DNA from 2 places in the Streptomyces sp. NPDC016677 genome. Region 2 is predicted to be linked to the other one. Evidence: riboswitches for the same ligand, from Rfam matches in the RefSeq annotation. Region 2 holds a riboswitch; the other holds the start of a gene.
The links. Region 2 has a riboswitch for S-adenosylmethionine ahead of thrC (threonine synthase). Riboswitches for the same ligand answer to the same signal wherever they lie in the genome.

Region 1 (10,342 bases), on a different contig from region 2:
GTCCTGGGCGTGTTCGTCCCGCTGGTGATCTTCGGCATCTTCCTCGCGGCGATCGCCGTGTACCCGTTCATCGAGTCCTGGATCACCGGGGACAAGCGCGAGCACCACATCCTGGACCGCCCGCGCAACGCCCCGACCCGTACGGCCTTCGGCGTCGCCTGGGTCACGGCGTACATGATCATGCTGATCGGTGGTGGCAACGACATCTTCGCCACCCACTTCCATCTCTCGATCAACGCCGTCACCTGGTTCGTCCGTGTCGGCTTCTTCGCCGGCCCGGTCATCGCCTTCGTGATCACCAAGCGGATCTGCCTCGGCCTGCAGCGCCGGGACAAGGAGAAGGTGCTGCACGGCCGCGAGTCGGGCATCATCAAGCGCCTGCCGCACGGTGAGTTCATCGAGGTGCACGAGCCGCTCAGCCAGGAGCAGATGTACACGCTCACCGCGCACGAGCAGTACAAGCCGGCCGAGATCGGTCCGACCGTGGACAAGAACGGCGTCGAGCGGAAGCCGAAGAGCACCGAGAAGCTCCGGGCCAAGCTCAGCAAGTCCTACTACGGCGAGGAGTCGCAGATTCCGAAGCCGACCGTCGAGGAGTACCGGGAGATCACCAGCGGCCACGGCCACCACTGATCCCCGAGCGTCGCCACGCCACGGCGAAGGGCCCCGTCCGGTGTTCGGACGGGGCCCTTCGTCATGCCTCCGGGCTGGATAGGGTGGACCCGGTTCCGAACCCGGTTCCGAACCAGGTTCTTCCCGATCTCACTCTCACAGGAGCGGCAGATGAGCGCTGTGACCCCCGCTGGAGGCGACACCGCGGCGGGCCGCTCCTGGCCCGCGTTGCTGAACGGACTGCTGGGCGGACGGAACCTGTCCGCCGACGAGACCGCGTGGGCGATGGACACGATCATGCGCGGAGAGGCGACCGACGCGCAGATCGCCGGGTTCGCGGTGGCGCTGCGGGCCAAGGGCGAGACCGTGGACGAGATCACCGGCCTGGTCCGCGCGATGTACGAACACGCCCATGTGATCCAGGTGCCCGGCGACACGGTCGACATCGTCGGCACCGGCGGCGACGGCGCCAAGACCGTCAACATCTCCACCATGTCGGCGATCGTCGTCGCCGGCACGGGCGCCAAGGTCGTCAAGCACGGCAGCCGCGCGGCCTCCTCCGCCTCCGGCGCCTCCGACGTCCTGGAGAAGCTCGGCGTCAATCTGGAGCTGACCCCGAAGCGGGTGGCCGAGGTCGCCGAGGAGGCGGGCATCACCTTCTGCTTCGCCGTGAAGTTCCACCCCGCCCTGCGCCACGTCGCCGCCGCCCGCGGCCAGCTCGGTATCCGGACGGTCTTCAACTTCCTCGGCCCGCTGACCAACCCGGCCAAGGTCCGCTCCCAGGCCATCGGCGTCGCCGACGCCCGGATGGCGCCGATCATCGCCGGGGTCTTCGCCGAGCGCGGCAACTCCGCGCTGGTCTTCCGCGGCGACGACGGCCTGGACGAGCTGACCACGACGGCCACCTCCCGGGTGTGGGCCGTGCGGGACGGCACGGTGACCGAGGAGGTCTTCGACCCGCGCGACGTCGGCATCGAGATCGTGCCGGTCGAGGCGCTGCGGGGCGCCGACGCCTCCTACAACGCGGACGTGGCCCGCCGGCTGCTGGGCGGCGAGCCGGGCCCCGTACGGGACGCGGTGCTGCTCAACTCGGCGGCGGCCCTGGTGGCCCTGGAGCCCGGCGAGGGGCCGCTGACCGACCGCGTGCGGGACGGCATGGCGCGGGCCGCCGAGTCGATCGACTCGGGCGCGGCCCGGCACGCGCTGGAGCGCTGGGTGGCCGCCAGCAACGCCTGACGGCACCTGTGACGTCCGTCCCGTGATCCGGACACGGGTTGCGGGACGGCGATCACCTCACGTACGTTTTCGAACCAGGTCATGAGTGACAGTCATGAGGCCCCGGCCGGCTGTCCGGCAACCCTCCGTCCGTGGCGGGGTGCCCCGGGTGAAGACCAGGCCGTGGACAGCAAGGTCCACGGCAAGCGCGGACCCCTCGCGTACCAGGGGTCCTGGGTCGTCCGAGGGAGTCTCCCGTGAATCAGCGAATGCGCTAGGGCCGCCGAGCCCCGCCTCCGCACCCCCCTTTCTTTCTCTTTCTTCGCCTTGCGCGTCGTATCCACGGGAGTCCGTCATGTCCGTGCCCACCGCTGTCCGCGCCCCGCTGCCCGTCCTCGGCCGGGACGTCACCGTGCCGCTCGTCACCGGCGGCGAGGTCACCTACGCCGCCCTCGACTACGCCGCCAGCGCCCCCGCGCTCCAGCGGGTCTGGGACGACGTGGCCGCCTACGCGCCGTACTACGGCAGCGTGCACCGGGGCGCCGGGTACCTCTCCCAGTTGTCCACCGACCTGTTCGAGAACGCCCGGCGGACCGTGCACGACTTCCTCGGCTGCCGGGACGACGACCAGGTGGTGTTCACCCGGTCCACCACCGACTCCCTGAACCTGCTGGCCGCCGCGCTGCCCGCCGGCTGCCGGGTCTTCGTCTTCGAGACCGAGCACCACGCCTCGCTGCTGCCCTGGCGCGACGCCGAGGTCACCTTCCTCGACGCCCCCCGCACCCCCGCGCAGGCCGTCGAGACCCTGGAGCGGGCCCTCGCCGACCGGGAGCCGCACGGCCCCGCCCTGGTCTGTGTCACCGGCGCCTCCAACGTCACCGGCGAGCTGTGGCCGGTGCGGGAACTGGCCGCCGCCGCGCACGCGCACGGTGCCCGGATCGTCCTGGACGCCGCCCAGCTCGCCCCCCACCACCCGGTGCGGGTGCGCGACCTGGACGTCGACTGGGTCGCCTTCTCCGGGCACAAGCTGTACGCCCCCTTCGGCTCGGGCGTGCTGGCCGGCCGCGCCGACTGGCTCGCCGCCGCCGAGCCGTACCTCGCGGGCGGCGGCGCCAGCCGCAAGGTCGCCCGGCGCGCGGACGGGGGAGTGGACGTGGAGTGGCACGAGGGCGCCGCCCGGCACGAGGCCGGCTCGCCCAACGTCATCGGCGCCTACGCGATCGCCGCCGCCTGCACGGCGCTCACCGAGGCCGGGTTCGAGGCGCTGGTGGCCCGGGAGGAGTACCTGATCGGCAAGGTGCGGGCAGGGCTCGCCGAGGTGCCGCAGGTGCGGGTGCTGTCGCTGTTCGGGGACGACGCGCCGCGCGTCGGGGTGCTCTCCTTCGTCGTCGACGGCTGGAACAGCTCCCACTTCGCCGCCGCCCTCTCGGCCGAGTACGGCATCGGTGTGCGCGACGGCCTGTTCTGCGCCCACCCGCTGGTGCGCACCCTGCTCGGCGGGGACCCGGGCATCCAGGGCGAGTGCGGAGCCCCCGAGGCGGCGCCCGGCGAGAAGTCCCTCAACGCGGTGCGGGTCAGCTTCGGCGCGGGCACCCCCGACGAGCACGTGGAGCGGTTCGTGACGGCGGTGAAGGAGCTGGTGCGGGACGGCGCCCGCTGGAACTACCGCACCGAGGACGGCCGTTGCGTGCCCGACACCTCCGCCGCCTCCGGTACGTCCACGGCGGCGTGAGCCGGTAGCCGGGCGCCCAGCAGGATCATCCTGAGGGCCCGCTCGGTCGCGTCGGTGAGGAGTTCCGCGCCCCGGGTCAGCGCCTCCGCCAGGGCCATCGGCGCGGGCAGGATGCCGTGGCAGGCGTCCACCCCCGGCACGTCGTACGCGCCCTCGCCGAGCGTGCCCGCCAGCGCCAGCACCGGGCGTCCGTACAGCTTGGCGCGGCGGGCCACCTCCGCCGGGATCTTGCCGCGCGGCGTCTGGCGGTCGAGCGCGCCCTCGGCGGTGAGCACCAGGTCGGCGCGGGCCAGGCGGGCGTCGAGGTCGAGCCGGCCGAGGAGGACGTCGAAGCGGGGCAGCAGCCGCGCGCCGAGCGCCGCCAGGCCCGCGCCCAGGCCGCCGGAGGCACCGGTGCCGGGGCCGGCGCGCAGGTCGAGGCCGGTCGGGCGGAGGTCGCGGGTGAGGACGTAGGCCCAGTTCTCCAGCCCCGCCGAGAGGTGCTCGACCTGGGCCGGGGTCGCGCCCTTCTGCGGGCCGAAGACGCGGGCCACGCCGCGTTCGCCGCACAGCACGTTGAACGGGTTGCAGGCGACGAGGAGTTCGGTGTCCTTCAGGCGGGGGTCGAGGCCGGCGGGGTCGACGCGGGCCAGCCGGGTCAGCTCCCGGCCGCCGGGCGGCAGTTCGAAGCCGTCCGCGTCCAGCAGGCGGGCGCCGAGGGCCTGGAGGGCGCCCGCGCCCCCGTCGGAGGTGCCCGAGTCGCCGCAGCCGACCAGGACCCGGCGCACCCCGGTGTCCAGCGCGGCGCGGATCAGCTCGCCGACGCCGTACGTGGTGGTGGCGCCGGGGTCGCGCAGGGTGCTCGGGACCAGGGAGAGACCGGCGACCGCGGCCATCTCCACCACCGCCGTGTCGCGCGTGCCCAGCAGCGCGAAGTGGGTGCCGATCCGCTCGCCGAGCGGGCCGGTCGCGGCCAGCGCCACCAGCCGTCCGCCGGTCGCGGCGGCCAGCGCGACGGCCGTGCCCTCGCCGCCGTCCACCAGGGGCACCCGGTCGATCTCCGCGCGGGGCAGCACCCGGCGCACCCCGGCCGCGATGGCGTCGGCGGCCGCCTGGGCGGACAGCGACTCCTTGAAACCGCTGGGGGCGACGACGACTCGGTTCAGCATGGCGGGCTCCTTAGCGGGTCATGGGTACGCCGAGCAGCGGCCACACCGCGGCGGCGAAGAACAGGACGAGCGCGGCGCTCAGCGGGGCCAGCACGGCGGACAGCCGCAGCAGGTCGCGCGGGGTGTAGGTGGGGACGCCGGGGACGTCCGCGAAGAGGGCGACCGGTTTCGCGGAGGCCGGCAGGGTGTGGCAGAACCCGGCCGCGGCGGTGGAGGCGAGGGCGGCGGCCACCGGGTTGACGCCCGCCGAGACGGCCGCCGCGATCACCAGCGGGACCAGCACCGAGGAGCGCGCGGAACGGGACTGGAGGAGCAGATGGGCGGCGGTGCTCACCACGACCACGACGGCGAGGAAGACGGCCGGCCCGGTGTTCGAGGGCAGCCCGGACACCAGCCACTTCGCCGCGCCGGAGTCGGCCAGCGCCACGCCCATCGCCATGGTCGCCGCCATGAACAGCAGCAGCGGCCAGGGCACCGTCCGCAGCGCGTCCTTCAGACGTACGGTGCCGAGGGCGGGGGAGGCGGCGACGACCGCGCCGATCAGGGCGACGACGGCGGGCGGCACCCGGTGCAGGGGCTCGCTGCACCACAGGGCCACCACCGTGGCCAGCAGCAGGGCGCAGCGCCGCTCCGCCTGCGTCCACTCCCCGGTGACCGGCGACTGCGTGTGCCGCTGGATCTCCTCGGCGGTGATCCGCACCGGGCCCGCGCGGTCCGCCCGCCGGGTGGTCGTCAGCAGGACGGTCTCGGCGGCCAGGTGGGAGGAGACCACCGCCAGCGGCAGGCCCAGCAGCAGCCACTCGGTGAAGCCGATCCGGTCCCCGGTCGTCTCCCACAGCACCGACACGGTGATCAGATGCGCGCCCGCGCCGATCAGGGTCGCCACCGCCGACAGAAGGATCACGGTCGGGAACAGCAGCGCCAGCATCACGACCAGTCGTTTCCGGTCGGCCAGGGTCTTGGCGAGGGCGAGGAACACCGGGAGCGCCAGCGCCGCCCGGCCCGAGGTCGCCGGCACCGCGAACGCCGTGACGACCAGCGCGGCCGTGGTCAGGTGGACCAACTGCCGTACCGTGCGCGCCCCGCCGACCAGGAACACCGCCGCCCGTCCCGCCAGGCCCGTCCGGGTCACCGCCGCCGCCAGGACGAAAGCGCAGATCAGCAGCCACACGGTCGGGTCGCCGAGGGTGCCGAACAGGGTGTCGCTGCTGATCACCCCGGTGGCGGTCAGGGCGAGTCCGGCGCCCAGGGCTATGTACGTGTCGTCGACCGGGGTGCCGATCCAGGCGCAGGCGGCCAGCGCGAACACGGCGAGGGTGAGGCGGGCGTCGCCGCCCAGGGCGGGGAAGACGCCGGGTATCGCCAGCGGGACGCACAGGGACAGCGCCACGCACAGCGTCGCGGTCAGCCGGAGGTTCGGGGTCACGTCATCGAGGGTTCACCCGGGTGGTGAGCCGTCGATGAGCCGCACATGAAGGAAACTTCACCGGCCGTCACCAGGAGGGCAGCCGGTACCCCATCCCGCGCACCGTCTCCACCACCTGCGCCCCGAGTTTCTTGCGCAGCGCCCGTACGTAGACGTCCACGATGTTGGAGCCGGGGTCGAAGTCGTAGCCCCACACGTGGGAGAGGATCTGCTCCCGGGACAGTACCTGCCCCGGATGCCGCAGGAACAGCTCCAGCAGGACGAACTCACGGGCCGTCAGGTCGACCGTCCGCTCCCCGGCGCGGGCCCGGCGGGTGCGCAGGTCCAGGGTGAGCGTGCCGGACCTGAGCACCGTCACCTCCGGGGCGCGGGCCGCCGTACGCAGCCGCAGCCGGACCCGGGCGAGGAGTTCCTCGAAGCGGAACGGCTTGGTCATCCAGTCGTCGGCGCCGCCCTCCAGGCCGGCCACCGTGTCCCGTACCGAGTCCCGCGCGGTCAGCACGATCACCGGGGTGGTCACCCGGGCCTCGCGCAGGGCGCGCAGGACGGTGAAGCCGTCCTGGCCGGGCAGCCCGATGTCCAGCACGACCAGGTCGAAGCCGCCGGTGAGGGCGTACTCGTAGCCGGCCTCGCCGTCGGCCGCCACCGTGGTGGTGAAGCCGTTGGCGCGCAGGCCCTTCTGGACGAAGGAGGCGATGCGTTCCTCGTCCTCGACAATGAGGATGCGGTTCAAGGGTGTGCCTCTTCCAGAGTGTCCGGGGCTGCCGGAGTGCCCGGATGTCCCGGAGTTCCCGGGTTTCCCAGGGTGAGGATGAAGGTGGCGCCGCCGCCGTCGGTGTCGTGCAGCCGGACCCGGCCGCCGTGGCCCTCCGCGATCGCCTTGACGATCGACAGACCGAGCCCGGCGCCCGAGCCGCGCGCGCCGCGCCGGGCGGTGCCGCGCCGGAACCGTTCGAAGATGACGCCGGCGTCCTGCGGCTGGACGCCGGTGCCGGAGTCCGCGACGTACAGCTCCACGTGTCCCCGCCGGACGCGGGAACCTATGCCGACCCGCTGGCCGGGCACGGTGTGCTGGACCGCGTTCTGCGCGAGCTGCACCATGGCCTGGGTGATCCGCTGGGCGTCCAGCAGGGCTTCCCCGTCGGTGACTTCGGCGAGCACCCAGTCGCGGTCCCCGAGGGCGCGGGCCTTGACGTAGACGTCGGCGGTGAGTTCGGCGAGCTGGACCGGCTCGGGGCTGACGAAGTCGGGGCGTTCGGCCTTGGCGAGCAGCAGCAGGTCCTCGACGATCCGGCTCATCCGGTCGAGTTCGTCGGTGACCAGGCGGACGGTCTCCTCGCGCTCGGCCGGGTCGTCGCCCATCAGCTCCAGGTGGCCGCGGACGATGGTGATCGGGGTGCGCAGCTCGTGCCCGGCGTCGTCGACGAACTCCCGCTGCGCGGCGAAGGCCCGCTCCAGCCGGTCCAGCATCGCGTTGAACGTCTCGGCCAGCGCCGCCACGTCGTCGTTGCCGTGCACCGGGATACGGCGGGTCAGGTCCTGCTCGGTGAGCTGCGCGGCGGTGGCGCGCACCAGGCGTACGGGTTTGAGGATGCGGCCGGCGACGACCCAGGCGATGCCGGTGGTCATCAGCAGGGCCACCCCGGAGATGGCGAGCAGGACGCGGAACACCTGGTCGGCTCGGGCCTGCTCCCGGCCGGGGTGGAAGGCGACCACGAACGCGGCGGCCGTCTCGCCGCCGTACCGGGCGACGTTGACCTTGGCCCAGCGGATCTCGCCCTCGGGGCGGTGCAGGGTGCCGGTGGGGCGGGGGGAGCCGAAGATGTGGCGGCGGGCCTCGGCGTCCTTGTGCAGGGGCAGGGCGACCGGGATGTCACGCTGCTGGATGAGCTGCGCGGGGGCGGTGCCCGGGGTGCCGACCAGGCCGATGAGTTCCTCGTCGAGGTCGGCGTACTGGCGTTGCAGGAAGACCCGCAGCAGCCGGTCCGGTTCGGTGAACCGGCGGCCGGTGGCCGGGTCGAAGCCCTGCTCCTCGAAGTTGGCGAACTCCCCGGCCTCCTGCGCCAGCAGGTTGTTGATCCGCTGGTCGGTGTCGCGCAGCAGGATCGACCGGGTGGTCGCGGCCACCGAGGCGAGCGCCACCGCCATCACCAGCAGCAGCCAGAGCAGGATGCGGACCCGGGCGGAGATCCGCCGGCGTTCCCGGTCAGCCGTCGTCACCGGCGCCGTCGTCGTCCCCGTGTCCGTCGTCGGAGGTCCGGCCGGGCTCGTCGTCATCGTCGTCGTCCGGGGGGCTGTCGGTCACCGGGGGCCGGGACACGACCTCGTCCGGGGACACGGAGGCGGATGCGGAGGCGGAGGCGGAGGAGCCGGACGGGGACACCGAGGCGGGCGTGCGGGTGGGGGCCGGGGCCGGGGAGCCGCTCTCCAGCTCCACCTTCGCCGGCACCTCGGGCTCCCCGGGACTGTCGGTGAGCGCGAAGCTGGTCGCGGCGATGCCCAGGGGGATCAGTACGACGGCCGCGAGCGCGGCCATCCGGCGGGAGAAGACCATGCGTCCGATCCTGCGCCCGGCACCCGGCGGCCCGGATGAGCCGTGGATGAAGAACCCTTCATCCACGCGCGGGACTAGGTCAGCTCTCCAGCCCGATGGAGAACGCCGCCTCCAGGTCGTGCTGCGAGTACGTGCGGAACGCCACATGGGTGTCCGTGCCCTCCACGCCCGGGATCTTGCTGATCCGCCCGGGGATGACCTCCGCCAGCTCCTCGTGCTCGCGCACCCGCACCATGGCGATCAGGTCGTAGGTGCCGGTGACGGAGAAGACCTCGCTGACGCTCTCCAGCGCGGCGATCCGTTCCGCGATCTCGGGGATCCGGTCCACGCTGGTCTTGATGAGGACGATCGCGGTGATCACGGCAGGTTCTCTCCCTCGGGGGCGGGCGCTGGGGCGGCCCTCACTCTAGCCCGCCGCCCGGAACCCACCCAGGCGCAGAGGAAGCCGAGGCCGAAGCCGATCAGGTGCGCCAGGTACGCCACCCCCGGCCCGTCCCCGGCCCGCCACGCCGACAGCCACTGCAGGACCGCCCAGAAGGGCAGCACCACCCAGGCCGGGAAACGCAGCGGCATGAACAACAGGAACGGCAGGAGACTGGTCACCCGCGCCCGGGGGAACAGGTACAGGAACGCGCCGAGGACCGCCGAGATCGCCCCGGAGGCACCGACCAGGGGCTGCCGTGAGTCGTCGTTGGCGATCGCGTACCCCAGCAGGGCCAGGTATCCGCAGCCGAGGTGGAACAGCAGAAACCGGACGTGGCCCATCCGTTCCTCGGTCATCGCCCCGAAGACATAGAGGAAGAGCATGTTGCCGAACAGGTGCACCCAGTCGCCGTGCACGAACAGCGCCGTGACCGGAGTCAGCAGCGCCCGCGCCGCCCCGTCGAACAGCTCCGCGGGGATCACGCCCCAGCGCCGGAAGTAGACGCGCTGCGCGGCGAGCAGTTCCTCGGCGGAGCCGTCGTACCGCGGGTCCAGGCCCGCCGCGGGGCTGACCAGGAACAGCAGACAGCACAGGACGATCAGGCCGTGCGTCACGGGTGCCGCGCCCCGGGCCGGACGGCGCCTGCCGGCCGTCCGCACCGCGCGCAGCGCCCGGCCGGCCGCCGAGCTCCAGTTGCGGGTCATGGGTACAGAGCATGACGCAACCGGACACAAGCGCATGGAACGCCTCGCCGCCGTGGACAGGCGGGCGGCCGGTACCCGCCAGGCCGTAGGGTTACGAGCCACACGCACCGGGGAGGCCGGTGCGCCGGGCGACACTGGAAGAGAGCGAACAGCCACGATGACGGTTCCCCAGCCGACCGGCACGACGCGGTGGCGCTGCACCCTCTGCGGCAACCTCACCCGTTTCGACGTGACCCGTGCGTCGAAGGCCGTGGAGTACGTCCACCTCGATCTGGCCGGCGAGCCGACGGTCGAGGAGCGCGAGGTGCTCAGTGAGACCATCGAGTCGGTGCGGTGCCGCTGGTGCAACGCCGTGGACCAGGTGGAACTCGTGGACAGGCCGGGTGCCGGCTCCTGACGGAGCGGGCACCCCGCACAGGCATTGGGGTGACGGATGGCGGAGACACAGGGCGGGGAGCCGGGCGACGGCGCCGCTGAGGTGCTCGACCGTCCGCTGCCCGACGGCGTGCGCCGCAGGGTCGTACAGC
Region 2 (10,342 bases):
TGCAGGGGCAGCGCGGTGATCTCGTGCCCCTCCCACAGGAGCCGGGTCGCCTCCTCCGGCCAGGGCACCACGGCGGGCTCGGCGTCCAGGACCTGCACGAGCCGCCGCTCGGTGTCGTACGCCGGCCAGCCCGGGTCGCCGGTCCGGGCGAACGCCGTCCAGGACGCCCGGAACCGGGCGGACAGCGCCAGCGCCACCTCGTCGGGCTCCGCCCCGGCGAAGAGCAGCGCGCCCAGGTCCACGTCGAAGGTTCCGAAGAGCAGCGGCAGGTCCAGGGCGTGGCAGGCGCCGAGCCCCCCGACGCCCGGGGCCGGCCAGGTCAGCTCGTAGGCGTGCGCCCGGCCGCCGCCCGCCAGGTGGGCCTCGGCCAGCCGCATCGTCGGCACGGCGAACAGCCAGTCCGTCTGCACCTTCTCGTACAGCTCCCCGGCGCTCGCGTCGGGGAAGGCGGCCCGGTACGCGGCCTCCCCGCCGTCGCCGGGGGCGTACATCCGCAGCGCGGACGCCGCCCGCTCCTCCCCGATCGTGCCGAGCTGTCCGGCCATGGCGACGAAGAGCCGGAACTCGTCGCGGTTGTGCCCGACGACCAGATCGACGTCCCGCGACGCCCCGTCGACCAGCGCCCGCCAGGGCAGGACCGGCAGTACGTCACCGTCCACGACGGGCGAGTACGGCGTCACCGTCGGCGCGGCCTGCCCCCAGCGGCCGGTGTACCCGGGCATCTTCGCGGCCAGTGTCTGTCCCGCCCTGACCAGCCGGTCGGGGTCCACGGTCGCGAGGTCGGCGACGGCCGGGCGCAGCCCCGCCTCGGCGGCGAGGGCGGCGCCGATGTCCCGGGCCAGTGCGTCGGAGAAGAACGTGCCCGGCACGCTCTGCGCGATCGCCCGCCGGAACAGGCCGTCCGCCCGGTCCATGGCCAGCAGCGCGGCGATCGAACCGGCGCCCGCGGACTCCCCGAAGACGGTGACCCGCCCCGGGTCCCCGCCGAACCCCTCGATGTTCTCCCGGACCCACTCCAGCGCGGCGACCTGGTCGAGCAGCCCCCGGTTGGCGGGCGCGCCGTCGATCCACGCGAACCCCTCCATCCCCACCCGGTAGTTGAAGGTGACGACGACCAGGTCCCCGTCGGCGGCTATCCGGCGGGCGTCGTAGCCGGGGCTGCCGCCGTGCCCGAGCTTGTAGGCGCCGCCGTGGATCCACACCATCACCGGGCGGCGGGCGGCCGGATCGGCGTCGGGCGTCCAGACGTTGACCGTCAGCCAGTCACCGTCGCCCGGCCCGGCCGCCGCCTGGCCCGGGACCAGCAGGTCCTGCGGGGGCGGCGGACCGAAGGCGTACGCCTCCCGGACGCCGTCCCACGCCTCGGCCGGGCGCGGCGCGGCGAACCGTGCCTCTCCGACCGGCGGCGCGGCGAACGGGATGCCGCGGAAGACGGTGAGCCCGTCCTCCCGGCGTCCGCGCACCGCGCCACCGGTGGTGCCCACCACGGCTCCGCCGCCCCTGCTGACCCGCGTGTCCGTCATCGACCACTCCTGACTGGTTACCGTCGGCCGTACGCCAGTTGGTGATCTCACGGACCCTACGCCCCGCCGGGCACCGCCTCAGCTCAGGGTCCGCAGCGCCGCCGGGTCGAACGGGGCCAGCTCGTCGAGACGGCCGGACAGCACCTTCTCGGCCCACCGCGGGTCCTGGAGCAGCGCCCGGCCGACGGCGACCAGGTCGAACTCGTCGCGCTCCAGCCGGTCCAGCAGCTCGTCGAGGCCCTTGACCGCCGCGCCCTCGCCCGTGAACGCCTTGCCGAACTCGCCGTCGAGCCCCACCGAGCCGACGGTGATGACGGGCTTGCCGGTCAGCTTCTTCGTCCAGCCCGCGAGGTTGAGGTCGGAGCCGTCGAACTCCGGCAGCCAGTAGCGCCGCGTGGACGCGTGGAAGGCGTCGACACCGGCGGCGGCGAGCGGCGCGAGGATCGCGTCCAGCTCCTCGGGGGTCCGGGCGAGCCGGGCGCCGTAGTTGTCCGACTTCCACTGCGAGAACCGGAAGATGACGGGGAACCGCGCGGAGACCCGCTCCCGCACCGCCGCCACGATCTCCGCGGCGAACTTCGTACGGGCCACCGGGTCGCCGCCGTAGGCGTCGGTACGGCGGTTGGTGCTCTCCCACAGGAACTGGTCGACGAGGTAGCCGTGGGCCCCGTGGATCTCGACCCCGTGGAACCCGATGCGCTCGGCGTCGGCGGCGGCCTGCGCGAACGCCGCGACCACGTCGTCGATGTCCTGCTGCGTCATCGCCTTGCCGGTGGCCTCGTCCGCCCCGAGCCGCAGCCCGGACGGTCCGACGGCCGGGGCGTCGGCGAACGGCGGCTCCCCGTCGTTGCGCACCATCCCGATGTGCCACAGCTGCGGCACGATCGTGCCGCCGGCCGCGCGCACCGCCTCGGCGACCTTCGCCCACCCGGCCAGCTGCTCCTCCCCGTGGAACCGCGGCACGCTGTCGCTCTGCCCGGCGGAGGGATGACCGACGTACGTCCCCTCCGTGACGATCAGTCCGACGCCGGCGGCGGCGCGGCGGGCGTAGTACGACACCACGTCCTCGCCCGGGACACCGCCCGGCGAGAACATCCGGGTCATCGGCGCCATCGCGATGCGGTTCGGCACGGTCAGGCCGTTGACCGTGGTGGGCCGGGAGAGGATCTCGGCGGCGCGGGAGGCGGCGTCGGTCACGGGGGGCTCCTTGGCGTGAGGGGGGAACCGGACGGTATGTGCACACGCATGCAACACGCGGCCCTACGCACAACCCGTCTCTCCGCTCACGGCATTCCTGCCGTGCCCTGTCCGTGACCCTGTTCACAGTGGCCGCCGGGGCCACGGGAAAACGCCCGAGGGCGGCACCCCCTGTCGGAACAACAGGAGGCGCCGCCCTCGGAACGAAGGACGCTCGATCAACCCTCGGGTCGATCAGAAGTCCATGTCACCGCCCGGCATGCCGCCGCCGGCCGGGGCGGCGGCGGCCTTCTCCGGCTTGTCGGCGATGACGGCCTCGGTGGTGAGGAACAGCGCGGCGATGGAGGCGGCGTTCTGCAGGGCGGAACGGGTCACCTTCGCCGGGTCGATGATGCCCTCGGCGATCATGTCGACGTACTCACCGGTCGCGGCGTTCAGGCCGTGGCCGACGGTGAGGTTGCGGACCTTCTCCACGACGACGCCGCCCTCAAGACCGCCGTTGACGGCGATCTGCTTCAGCGGGGCCTCCAGCGCGAGCTTCACGGCGTTGGCGCCGGTCGCCTCGTCGCCGTCCAGCTCCAGCTTCTCGAAGACCTGGGAGGCCTGGAGCAGGGCCACGCCACCACCGGCGACGATGCCCTCCTCGACGGCCGCCTTGGCGTTGCGCACGGCGTCCTCGATGCGGTGCTTGCGCTCCTTGAGCTCCACCTCGGTGGCGGCACCGGCCTTGATGACCGCGACGCCGCCCGCGAGCTTGGCCAGGCGCTCCTGGAGCTTCTCGCGGTCGTAGTCCGAGTCGCTGTTCTCGATCTCGGCGCGGATCTGGTTGACCCGGCCGGCGACCTGGTCGGCGGAGCCGGAGCCGTCGACGATGGTGGTCTCGTCCTTGGTGATGACGACCTTGCGGGCGCGGCCCAGGAGGTCCAGGGTCGCGTTCTCCAGCTTGAGGCCGACCTCCTCGGAGATGACCTCGCCGCCCGTGAGGATGGCGATGTCGCCGAGCATGGCCTTGCGGCGGTCGCCGAAGCCCGGGGCCTTGACGGCGACGGACTTGAAGGTGCCGCGGATCTTGTTGACGACCAGCGTCGACAGGGCCTCGCCCTCGACGTCCTCGGCGATGATCAGCAGCGGCTTGCCCGACTGCATGACCTTCTCCAGGAGCGGGAGCAGGTCCTTGACGTTGGAGATCTTGGAGTTGGCGATCAGGATGTACGGGTCGTCGAGGACGGCCTCCATACGCTCCATGTCGGTGGCGAAGTACGCCGAGATGTAGCCCTTGTCGAAGCGCATACCCTCGGTGAGCTCCAGCTCCAGACCGAAGGTCTGGGACTCCTCGACGGTGATGACGCCTTCCTTGCCGACCTTGTCCATGGCCTCGGCGATCAGCTCGCCGATCTGGGTGTCGGCGGCGGAGATGGAGGCCGTGGAGGCGATCTGCTCCTTGGTCTCGACGTCCTTCGCCTGCTCCAGCAGGGCGGCGGAGACGGCCTCGACGGCCTTCTCGATACCGCGCTTCAGGGCCATCGGGTTGGCGCCGGCCGCCACGTTGCGCAGACCCTCGCGCACCAGGGCCTGGGCGAGAACGGTCGCGGTGGTCGTACCGTCACCGGCGACGTCGTCCGTCTTCTTGGCGACTTCCTTGACCAGCTCGGCGCCGATCTTCTCGTACGGGTCCTCGAGCTCGATCTCCTTGGCGATGGAGACACCATCGTTGGTGATCGTGGGGGCGCCCCACTTCTTCTCGAGGACGACGTTGCGGCCCTTGGGGCCGAGCGTCACCTTGACGGCGTCCGCGAGCTGGTTCATGCCGCGCTCGAGGCCGCGCCGCGCCTCCTCGTCGAACGCGATGATCTTGGCCATGTGAAGTGGTCCCTCCAGGACTGGGGGTGATTCCTTCGGACCGCGCCCGCGCCCGCGACGGACGGCTCGCCGGCCTCGTGGTTCCTTCCCCACGGCGGCCCGCGGGCCTCACCGACCCGGTCCTTCGTTGTCACTCTCACCTTCAGAGTGCTAACGCAATGATTAGCACTCGGCCCCTGCGAGTGCAAGCGCCTCCCCCGGATCGGGGGCCGCGCTCAGCCGCCCGCGAACACGGCCCGGACATGCCCCGGACAAGGTCCGGACATGCCGGAGGGCCCGCGCCTCGGTGAGACGCGGGCCCTCCGGAGAAGACCTTCGCTGCGGTGGTCGCGCGTATCAGGCAGTGACGCGGACCATGTCGGCCTGCGGGCCTTTCTGACCCTGCGAGATCTCGAACTCGACCCGCTGGCCTTCTTCAAGGGTGCGGTAGCCGTCCATCTGGATCGCGCTGTAGTGGACGAAAACATCCGCACCACCGTCGACCGCGATGAAGCCGTACCCCTTCTCCGCGTTGAACCACTTGACGGTGCCCTGAGCCATGCCTAACTCCCCTATTACTGGCCCTTGCACAGACCCGCACTTCGCGGATCCGGGTCAGACCTCGCCCCCCAAAAGGCTCGGAGGCGTGCGCCGGAACGCGTCGACCGCGGCCGAATGTATCTGTCCAACTGCCCTCTGCAACAGGTCAATTGGACGAGAAATCTGGACGGGAGCGGTCCGGAATATGGCGAGAAATCGTGAGAATCCGGGGCAAGTCGGGCCACGCAAAGGTTACAGAAGCCACAAAACACGCCCACAGTTTGGCTACATCTGGTCGGGCGTGCGGCGGAAATTCGGAGTTCACGCTTTCGCGATCATCGGCGCGTTCCCCAACTCTACCGTGCTCAACCACATGGAATTGCCCCCTCCGCTTCTATTGCGGAGGGGGCAATTCAGGGGACGGTGGGTGACCGCGTCAGCCGCCCGCGACGGCCGGAATGATCGAGACGCCGGCCCCGTCGGGGGTGGCCGTCTCCAGGCCCTGCTCGAAACGGACGTCGTCGTCGTTGACGTACACGTTGACGAAGCGGCGCAGCTTGCCCTGGTCGTCCAGGACGCGGGCGGAGATGCCGGTGTGGTTCTTCTCCAGATCGGCGATGACCTCGCCGAGGGTGGCCCCTTCGGCGGTCACTTCGGCCTGCCCGCCGGTGTAGGTACGCAGGATGGTCGGGATGCGGACAGAGACACTCACTTGAAACCTCCGGTCAGGGAATCTACGTAGGGACGCGTCACGCCAGCCCCGCCTCGCGGAACGACGCGAGGTTCGGCCGGATCGTCGCCGTGAGCCCGGTCCCCGCGACCGCGTCCAGCGTCTTCAGACCGTCGCCGGTGTTGAGCACGACGGTGGTCAGCGCCGGGTCCAGCACCCCCGCCTCGATGAGCTTCTTCGTCACTCCCACCGTGACACCGCCGGCGGTCTCCGCGAAGATCCCCTCGGTCCGCGCCAGCAGCTTGATCGCGTCGACGACCTGCTCGTCGTTCACGTCCTCCACCGCGCCGCCGGTGCGGCGCGCGATGTCGAGGACGTAGGGGCCGTCGGCCGGGTTGCCGATGGCGAGGGACTTGGCGATGGTGTCCGGCTTCTGCGGGCGGACGACGTCGTGGCCGGCCTTGAAGGCGGTGGAGACCGGGGAGCAGCCCTCGGCCTGGGCGCCGAAGATCTTGTACGGCTTGTCCTCGACCAGGCCGAGCTGGATCAGCTCCTTCAGCCCCTTGTCGATCTTCGTGAGCTGGGAGCCGGAGGCGATGGGCACGACGAGCTGGTCGGGCAGCCGCCAGCCGAGCTGTTCGCAGATCTCGTACGCCAGGGTCTTGGAGCCCTCGGCGTAGTACGGGCGCAGGTTGACGTTGACGAAGCCCCAGCCCTCGCCGGCCGGGTCGCCGATCAGCTCGGAACAGAAGCGGTTGACGTCGTCGTAGTTGCCCTCGATGCCGACGAGTTCGCCGCCGTAGATCGCGGCCATGACGACCTTGCCCTGCTCCAGGTCGTGCGGGATGAACACGCAGGAGCGCAGGCCGGCACGGGCGGCGGCGGCGCCGACGGCACCGGCCAGGTTGCCGGTGGAGGAGCAGGACAGGGTGGTGAAGCCGAAGGCGCGGGCCGCTTCCAGGGCCTGGGCGACGACGCGGTCCTTGAAGGAGTGCGTCGGGTTGCCGGAGTCGTCCTTGACGTACAGGCCGCCGGTGACGCCCAGCTCGGCGGCGAGGCGGTCGGCCTTGACGAGCTTGGTCCAGCCCGGGTTGATGTTGGGCTTGTCGGCGACGTCGGCGGGGACGGGCAGGAGGGGCGCGTACCGCCAGATGTTGGTGGGGCCCGCTTCGATACGCGCGCGGAGCTTCTCGGTGTCGTAGGACGAGAAGTCGTAAGCGATCTCCAGCGGGCCGAAACACTCCTCGCAGGCGAAGACCGGGCCGAGGGGCACGCGGTGGCCGCATTCCCGGCAGGAGAGCGCCGTGGCGGGGCCGAGATCGACGGAGGCGGCGGGGGTGGTGGTGCTTTCGGCAGTCTGCACAGCCATGGAGGCGAGGCCCTTTCTCCTCATCTTCCTCACGACGCATCTCGCCGTGAGACGGATTTGGCACCTTCCCGAGCCGGGAGCCTCGCTTCTTCACGAGTGCCGGCTGGAGGGTTGCCGGGGCTTCATCGGGCCGTGTCCCTCTGCCCCTCTGGATGAGCTGTATGTGGTTGTCAGCGGCGGCCACCCCCGACATGCGATGGTCATCCGCGTTGTTCAAGACTGTAACCGAAGGCCAGGACAGTTGAGATAGTCGTCCGATGCGCGAGATGGATCACATAAGGGATGCGTGGTCCGTACAGGGAGGAGCCGCAGACCGTGCTGGAAGAAGTCGAGCGTTGGCTCAGCGCACGTTCCTGGTCCGTGTCCGACCGGCCGCTCCACCAGATCCTGGCCGCCAAGCAGCGCACGGGCCAGACGGTCAGTGTGGTGCTTCCCGCGCTGAACGAGGAGGAGACGGTCGGCGACATCGTCGCGGCGATCCGGCACGACCTGATGTGCCAGGTTCCGCTGGTCGACGAGATCGTGGTGGTCGACTCCGGGTCGACGGACGCCACCGCGAAGGTGGCCGCGGCGGCCGGCGCCCGTGTCGCGCACCGCGACGAGATCCTCCCGCGCCTCGCGCCCGTGCCCGGCAAGGGCGAGGTGCTGTGGCGGTCGCTGCTGGTGACGGGCGGCGACATCGTGGCGTTCGTCGACGCGGACCTGAGGGAGTTCTCGTCCGACTTCGTCACCGGCATCGTCGGTCCGCTGCTCACCGACCCGGACGTGCACCTGGTCAAGGCCATGTACGACCGTCCGCTGGGCGCCGCCGCCGGGCAGGGCGGCCGGGTCACCGAGCTGATGGCCCGGCCGCTGCTGAACATGCACTGGCCGCGGCTGGCCGGGTTCGTGCAGCCGCTGGGCGGCGAGTACGCGGCCCGCCGCTCGCTGCTGGAGCGGCTGCCGTTCCCCGTGGGGTACGGGGTGGAGCTGGGAATGCTGGTGGACGCGCTGCACCTGGTGGGGCTCGACGCGCTGGCCCAGGTGGACGTCGGGGTGCGCAAGCACCGGCACCAGGACGGGCAGGCGCTGGGCCGGATGTCCGCCGCGATCTACCGCACCGCGCAGCTGCGGCTGGCCCGCGGCCATCTGATCCGGCCGTCGCTGACCCAGTTCGAGCGCGGCGAGGACGGTTTCGAGCCGCGCACCTTCTCGGTGGACACCGAGGAACGGCCGCCGATGCTGGAGATCGCGGAGTACGCGCGGCGCAAGGTGGCGTGAACGTACGTTTGAGCTGGTGACGGCCGGGCTAGGTTGAGGCGTATGGCTTCAACGTTCGGTGCTGCTCAGGTGCTGGTGGCCTCCAACCGTGGCCCCGTCTCGTACGAGATCCAGGAGGACGGTTCGCTGCGGTCGAAACGCGGCGGCGGCGGGCTGGTCTCCGGGCTGTCGGCGATCGGGCCGGACGCGGGGGCGCTGTGGGTGTGCTCGGCGCTGTCCGACGGCGACCGCGAGGCGGTGCGGCGCGGGGCCGGCGAGGACGGCGTGCGGATGCTGGACGTACCGGCGGACGTGCACGCGGACGCGTACAACGGGATCGCCAACTCGGTGCTGTGGTTCGTGCACCACATGCTGTACCAGACGCCGCTGGAGCCGGTCTTCGACGCGGAGTTCCGGCGGCAGTGGGCGTCCTACGAGGCGTTCAACCGGGCCTTCGCCGAGGCGCTGGCCGAGGAGGCCGCCGAGGGCGCGGCCGTGCTGGTGCAGGACTACCACCTGACGCTGGTGCCGGGGATGCTGCGCGAGCTGCGCCCGGACGTACGGATCAGCCACTTCTCGCACACGCCGTGGGCGCCGGTGGAGTACTTCCGGATGCTGCCCGACGACATCGCCGCGCAGGTGCTGCGCGGGATGCTGGGCGCGGACCGGCTCGGGTTCCTCACCCGGCGGTGGGCCGAGGCGTTCACCGCGTGCTGTGACGCGCTGGTGGGCGGGCTCGGGGACACCGTGGTGGGAGTGCACGGGCTCGGGGCCGACGCGGACTTCCTGCGCGAGCGGTCGCACGAGGCCGACGTGGACGAGCGGATGGCGGCGCTGCGGGAGCAGATCGGACCGGGGCGGAAGACCATCGTGCGGGTCGACCGGACCGAGCTGTCGAAGAACATCGTGCGCGGGCTGCTGGCCTACCGGCGGCTGCTGGCCGACCGGCCCGAGTGGCGCGAGCGGGTGGTGCACGTGGCGTTCGCCTACCCGTCCCGGCAGGACCTCGCGGTGTACCGGGAGTACACGGCCGAGGTGCGGCGGGTGGCCGAGGAGATCAACGCGGAGTACGGGACGGACGGCTGGACGCCGGTCGTACTGCACGTCAAGGACGACTTCGCGCGGTCGCTCGCGGCCTACCGGCTGGCGGACGTGGCGCTGGTCAACCCCATCCGGGACGGGATGAACCTGGTCGCCAAGGAGGTGCCGGTCGTCTCCGACGAGGGGTGCGCGCTGGTGCTGTCGCGGGAGGCGGGGGCGTTCGAGGAGCTGGGCGAGGACGCGGTGGCCGTCAATCCGTACGACGTGACGGGGACGGCGGAGGCGTTGCACGAGGCGCTCGGCCTGCCGGCGGGAGAGCGGGCCGAGCGGTCGAAGCGGCTGGCGGCGGCGGCGACCGCGTTGCCGCCGGCGCGGTGGTTCCTGGAGCAGTTGGAGGCGCTGCGGGGCTGAGGGGCGGCGGCTGTGCCCACTACTTCGTCCGGACCGCCGGGCAGTATCCGGTGTCGGCGCCGATGGAGTTGATCTCGGCGTTCGAGCGCGGGTCATTGGCGTAGTTCAGCTGGTCCGTGCACTTCGAGGTCTTCTCCGCGGGGGTGTCCGACAGTGGTGCGGGGCAGGTGCCCGTGTCGGCGCCGATGGAGTTGATCTCGGCGTTCGAGCGCGGGTCGTCGGCGTAGTTCAGCTGGTCCGTGCACTCCGCGGTCTCCGGCGTGGACGTGCCCGACGGCGGCGGGCAGGTGCCCGTGTCTGCGCCGACGGAGTTGATCTCGGCGTTCGAGCGCGGGTCGCCGGCGTAGTCGAGCTGGTCCGTGCAGCTCAGCTCGGTTCCGGTGGTCGCGGCCGAGCCCTTGTCCGTGGTGTCAGCGGTGCCCTGGGCGGGCGCGCCGGCCGAGGCGGAGACCGAGGCGGAGGCCGACGGGGTGCTCTCGTCGGCGGTCACGGCGGCCGGGGACGTCGCGGTGC

Region 1: linked by a shared signal. The riboswitch ahead of ACZ3IG_RS04210 (aminotransferase class V-fold PLP-dependent enzyme) and the one ahead of thrC (threonine synthase) in region 2 are both predicted to bind S-adenosylmethionine.

What each region holds. Positions count from the first base shown of each region.
Region 1 is NZ_JBVHEO010000001.1:957,616-967,957, forward strand. It holds gene qcrB (cytochrome bc1 complex cytochrome b subunit) at 1-633, shown strand, start outside; gene trpD (anthranilate phosphoribosyltransferase) at 784-1,848, shown strand; SAM riboswitch class IV at 1,926-2,042, shown strand; gene ACZ3IG_RS04210 (aminotransferase class V-fold PLP-dependent enzyme) at 2,183-3,559, shown strand; gene ACZ3IG_RS04215 (glycerate kinase) at 3,490-4,707, opposite strand; gene ACZ3IG_RS04220 (SLC13 family permease) at 4,718-6,133, opposite strand; gene ACZ3IG_RS04225 (response regulator transcription factor) at 6,201-6,866, opposite strand; gene ACZ3IG_RS04230 (sensor histidine kinase) at 6,863-8,353, opposite strand; gene ACZ3IG_RS04235 (small secreted hydrophilic protein) at 8,340-8,687, opposite strand; gene ACZ3IG_RS04240 (Lrp/AsnC family transcriptional regulator) at 8,767-9,048, opposite strand; gene ACZ3IG_RS04245 (rhomboid family intramembrane serine protease) at 9,045-9,815, opposite strand; gene ACZ3IG_RS04250 (hypothetical protein) at 9,973-10,212, shown strand; gene ACZ3IG_RS04255 (NYN domain-containing protein) at 10,249-10,342, shown strand, end outside.
Region 2 is NZ_JBVHEO010000006.1:396,013-406,354, forward strand. It holds gene ACZ3IG_RS20165 (carboxylesterase/lipase family protein) at 1-1,523, opposite strand, end outside; gene ACZ3IG_RS20170 (NADH:flavin oxidoreductase) at 1,602-2,720, opposite strand; gene groL (chaperonin GroEL) at 2,955-4,580, opposite strand; gene ACZ3IG_RS20180 (cold-shock protein) at 4,917-5,120, opposite strand; gene ACZ3IG_RS20185 (ubiquitin-like small modifier protein 1) at 5,536-5,811, opposite strand; gene thrC (threonine synthase) at 5,849-7,138, opposite strand; SAM riboswitch class I at 7,156-7,297, opposite strand; gene ACZ3IG_RS20195 (glucosyl-3-phosphoglycerate synthase) at 7,454-8,398, shown strand; gene ACZ3IG_RS20200 (alpha,alpha-trehalose-phosphate synthase (UDP-forming)) at 8,441-9,829, shown strand; gene ACZ3IG_RS20205 (hypothetical protein) at 9,849-10,342, opposite strand, start outside.